Regions from separate parts of the Bacillus sp. NMTD17 genome, predicted to be linked through region 2. Evidence: a T-box and tRNA genes for the amino acid it is inferred to sense, from the RefSeq annotation. Region 2 holds a T-box; the other holds one or more tRNA genes.
What was found. A T-box is a leader RNA that pairs with one kind of tRNA and senses whether it is charged. The one in region 2 lies ahead of thrS (threonine--tRNA ligase), so its partner is inferred to be a tRNA-Thr.
Positions count from the first base shown of each region.

Region 1: it encodes a tRNA-Thr, which carries the amino acid that the T-box ahead of thrS (threonine--tRNA ligase) is inferred to sense. The anticodon was not compared.

Region 1 is NZ_PVRH01000004.1:10,064-12,531, forward strand. It holds gene C6347_RS12455 (MurR/RpiR family transcriptional regulator) at 1-35, opposite strand, end outside; gene murQ (N-acetylmuramic acid 6-phosphate etherase) at 50-961, opposite strand; tRNA gene C6347_RS12465 (tRNA-Glu) at 1,182-1,256, shown strand; tRNA gene C6347_RS12470 (tRNA-Val) at 1,263-1,338, shown strand; tRNA gene C6347_RS12475 (tRNA-Thr) at 1,342-1,414, shown strand; tRNA gene C6347_RS12480 (tRNA-Tyr) at 1,443-1,527, shown strand; tRNA gene C6347_RS12485 (tRNA-Gln) at 1,532-1,603, shown strand; gene rocF (arginase) at 1,740-2,468, shown strand, end outside.
Region 2 is NZ_PVRH01000006.1:55,395-57,862, forward strand. It holds gene thrS (threonine--tRNA ligase) at 1-1,470, opposite strand, end outside; T-box leader at 1,521-1,745, opposite strand; T-box leader at 1,782-2,005, opposite strand; gene C6347_RS16430 (DUF1835 domain-containing protein) at 2,080-2,468, opposite strand, start outside.

The DNA of each region.
Region 1 (2,468 bases), on a different contig from region 2:
ATTGTGTGTAGTAGGGTGAGTCCACCTGCTGACATGAGCTCTGCCTCCTTTAGGATTGATGATGAGAGATGGCTTTGTCGATATGGCCATTCGCTTTGTTGAGTAAATCCTTGGCTGTTTTTTTGTCTGTGTTTGTTTGGAGCATGACGATGGCGGTTTTGACTTCTAAGTCTGCTGCTTCAAGAGTCTTCACGGCTTGTTCATAGGAAGCGTTTGTCACATGTTGAATGATGGTGATGGCGCGTTCTTTTAATTTATGATTGCTGACTTTTACATCAACCATCAGGTTTTCATATACTTTACCTTGTCTGATCATGACAGAGGTGGAAAGCATATTTAAAATCATTTTATGAGCGGATGCGGCTTTCATTCGTGTTGACCCAGTGATGGCTTCTGGTCCTACAATGACTTCAATGGCGCAGTCTGCCAGCTCGCTAATTTCTGCTTGTTCATTGCAGCTGAGGGCTACTGTTTTTGCGCCGATGGATTTAGCGTAGTTTAAAGCGCCGATGATGTAGGGTGTCCTGCCGCTGGCGGCGATACCGACGACCGTATCTTTTGATGTCAGGTGAATGTGTACTAAATCCTGTTTGCCGGCTTCTTCACTGTCTTCCACATCTTCGGCAGCATGTGAAAAAGCAGAGTCGCCGCCTGCCATGATACCGACAATCACATCAGGTGAGACGCTATAGGTAGGGGGACATTCAACAGCATCCATCACGCCAAGTCTGCCGCTTGTCCCGGCTCCTAAATAAACGAGTCTACCCCCATTTGAAATGGATTCATAGGCGAAGTCACTTGCTGTTTTGACATGTGGTAGGACACGGTTCACTGCTTGAGCGACCTTCATATCTTCTTCATTGATCAGCTGGAGTATTTCGAGCGGATCTGCTTGTGATATTCCCATTGTGTTAGGGTTTCTTGATTCTGTTGTCAAAGAACGCAATTGAGATGGCTGCATGCGACATTCCTCCTTATTTCTTCATTTTCAGTATATTCAGTGTGATATGAAATTTCAACATTATATTTAAATATTGAAATTATATTTCACTCGAAACGTTGTGCTAACTGGAGGTAAATAATTAGAAAATAAAAAAAATAAAAATCCCCTTTACAAAAGGGGGACAACCTGTATATAATAACTTTTGTCAGCTTCACGGAAACAGCAAACTTGACAAACTGGCCCGTTGGTCAAGCGGTTAAGACACCGCCCTTTCACGGCGGTAACACGGGTTCGAATCCCGTACGGGTCACCATGATGTGGAGGATTAGCTCAGCTGGGAGAGCATCTGCCTTACAAGCAGAGGGTCGGCGGTTCGAGCCCGTCATCCTCCACCATATGCCGGTGTAGCTCAACTGGTAGAGCAACTGACTTGTAATCAGTAGGTTGGGGGTTCAAGTCCTCTTGCCGGCACTGTTTTTTCTTTATCAATTCCATATGTGGAGGGGTAGCGAAGTGGCTAAACGCGGCGGACTGTAAATCCGCTCCCTCCGGGTTCGGCGGTTCGAATCCGCCCCCCTCCACCATTTTTGGGCTATAGCCAAGCGGTAAGGCAACGGACTTTGACTCCGTCATGCGTTGGTTCGAATCCAGCTAGCCCAGTTAAGACACCTTTTTCAAAAAGGTGTCTTTTTTTATGTTGGCAGACGGAATGTATAACTATTCAAAATATTGTTGAGTTGAGTCAGAAGGCATCGAGAAAGTAAAATATAAGCATGAACGGAAAGGGGATGTACATATGGGAGATCAAAAGAAGGTCACGATTGTCGGAGTTCCGATGGATTTGGGTCAAATGAGAAGGGGCGTCGATATGGGACCGAGTGCGATTCGGTGTGCAGGCGTAAAAGAAAAATTGGAATCGCTTTCATTTGATGTGGAGGATCTCGGCGATATTTTGGTTGAACAAAGAGATGATGAGAAAGGTTTATATACAAGTGAAAAGCTAAAAAATTTAACGGAGAATGCTAGTGCGAATCAGCTGCTAGCTGAGAAGGTTGACAGTATTGTGCAATCAGGCTCATTCCCGCTCATTTTAGGCGGTGATCACAGCATTGCGATAGGAACACTTGCGGGGGTAGCCAAGCATTATGAAAACTTAGGTGCCATTTGGTATGATGCACACGGTGATTTAAATACAGAGGAAACCTCTCCTTCTGGAAATATACATGGTATGCCGCTTGCAGTCAGTCTCGGCCTTGGGCATGCTGATTTAACGAACATTGGTGGTTATTCCCCTAAATTGAAGCCTGAGAATGTTGTTATAATTGGTGCTCGATCCTTAGATGAGGGAGAGCGGGCATTGATTAGAGAGAAAGGCATTAAAGTGTATACGATGCATGAAATAGATCGTTTAGGGATGACAAGGGTGATGGAGGAAGCCATTTCATATTTAAAGGAAAGAACAGATGGTGTCCACCTGTCGCTTGATTTAGACGGACTAGATCCAGCGGAGTGCCCTGGTGTAGGA
Region 2 (2,468 bases):
AGGCATTTGAAAATCTAACTGAATTGTGGCGCACTGATGGCTCCGCTGCAAGGCATCTTTTATATGAAAATCGATTTTCGGGCCATAAAATGCCCCATCTCCTTCATTTAGCTGATAATCGACTTTTAGCCGATCAAGCACATTCTTTAGCGCTGATTCAGAGATATCCCAAATGGCATCATCGCCTAACGCTTTTTCAGGACGAGTGGATAGTTCCACAGAGTACTCAAACCCAAATGTCCGATACACATGATCAACTAATTGGAAAATCCGTTTGATTTCAGCTTCAATTTGATCTTCTCTCAAAAAAATATGGGCATCATCTTGGCAAAATGTTCTGACCCTGAACAATCCATTTAATGCTCCGCTAAATTCATGACGATGCACCTGACCAAACTCAGCCATCCTGATCGGAAGGTCTCTGTATGAAAATAAGCTGTTTTTAAACATGAGCATATGTCCTGGACAATTCATAGGCTTTAAAGCAAAGCTTGTATGGTCTACTTCTGAGAAATACATATTTTCATGATAATGATCCCAATGTCCCGACTTTTCCCAAAGCTCTTGGTTCATCATAAACGGTGTGCTCACTTCTTCATATTGCGCTTTGCCTCGCACTTCTCTAGAAAAAGCCATTAATTCATTTTTGACAAGCTGACCTTTTGGTAAATAAAACGGCATACCTGGCGCTTCTTCCGAAAACATGAACAGAGATAATTGTTTCCCTAATTTCCGGTGATCACGCTTGTTTGCTTCTTCCATGAAATGAAGATACTCAGCTAGATATTTTGGATGTTGAAACGCTACACCATACACTCGCTGCAATACATCTTGATGACTGTCACCCCGCCAATAAGCACCTGCAACACGTGTTAGTTTAAATGACTTTACGAACCCAGTAGAAGGTAAATGAGGCCCGCGGCATAAGTCGATAAATTCACCCTGCTGATACACTGTGATGGCTTCTTCAGATGGGAGTCGTTTTAAAATATCCAGCTTATATGGATCATGTGCAAACAACGATTCAGCTTCTTTGTAAGAGACCTCCTTTCTTTGGATGAGATGATTCTCGTTTATGATCTTTTCCATCTCTTTTTCAATCTCTGCCAAATCCTCTACGCTTAATGTTTGATTTAGCTTCATATCATAGTAAAATCCATTTTCGATGACAGGTCCGATTCCAAGTGTGACATTGTCATATAACCTTTTCACCGCTTGGGCTAATACGTGTGCAGATGTATGGCGCAGCACTTCAAGCCCTTCTTTTGAATCGAGTGTGACAATAGACAGCCCAGCATCGCTGTCCAGCTGGTGACTTAAATCGACCAATTGATCATTGATCTTTCCTGCCACTGCTTTTTTCCTTAAACTCGGGCTAATATGGGAGGCAACACCTGCGACAGTCGTACCTGCAGAAAACTCCTTTATCTTTCCATCTGGAAATTGAATCTTCACCATGTTTTCTTTCATGACTGACACACCTTTCATTTTTTGATATAAAAAAACACACCCATCCCTCATAAAGGGACGAATGTGTAATCCGTGGTTCCACCCAAATTCCCATAACGCATTTTCGCTTTATGGCTCTGGTGCCGTAACGTGGCATAGTCGGTATTGGATACTTCAATTTTCCCCAATACAGCTCAAAGGTGGTAAGACAACTTTTCTGCGTTGGGAAGATTTCAGCGTGACTTCCCTCTCTAGTAACCGATAAAAGCTGCTCATGTCCTTTTCAAAGCCTGATGATAGTTGAGTGAACAAAAAAACACACCCATCCCTCATAAAGGGACGAATGTGTGATCCGTGGTTCCACCCAAATTCCCATAACGCGTATTCGCTTTATGGCTCTGGTGCCGTAACGTGGCGTAGACGGTATTGGATACTTCAATTTTCCCCAATACAGCTCAAAGGTGGTAAGACCATTTCCTGCGTTAGGAAGATTTCAGCGTGACTTCCCTCTCTGGTAACCAGTAAAAATGGCTCATGTCCTTTTCTTCGCTTTTAATTTCTCCATATCTTACATGATGATGATAGAACATGTAAAGCTTTATTTTGTGCAGAGCAATTGAAATTCATTCTTTAAATGATGTGTTGCGTGTATTTACTTGGGCTGTATTCAATTTGAAACGCAGGGGATAAGGCTCGTTTCACTTCTTCAGTGATACGCTCTCCTTCTTGATTGAATTTCTTTTCCATGTCTGCGCCATTTGGCACCAAATCATCTGTCTCTTCGTCAAACCAGCGGCCATACTGTATGTTCCAATTCCAAATCTTTGAGAAAAGTGTATCGCTCATTGGTATATCATCTCTTTCTAGATGACATTGACAATACCCACAATGAAAAGGTTCACCACCGTAATCTCCTTCAATTTTCACAAAAGGATGATCCTCAAATTCACGGCAGCACACCCATTTTTTGAAGTGCTGACCGAATTCTGTCAGTTTAATTGAGTAATAACGCATGGAAG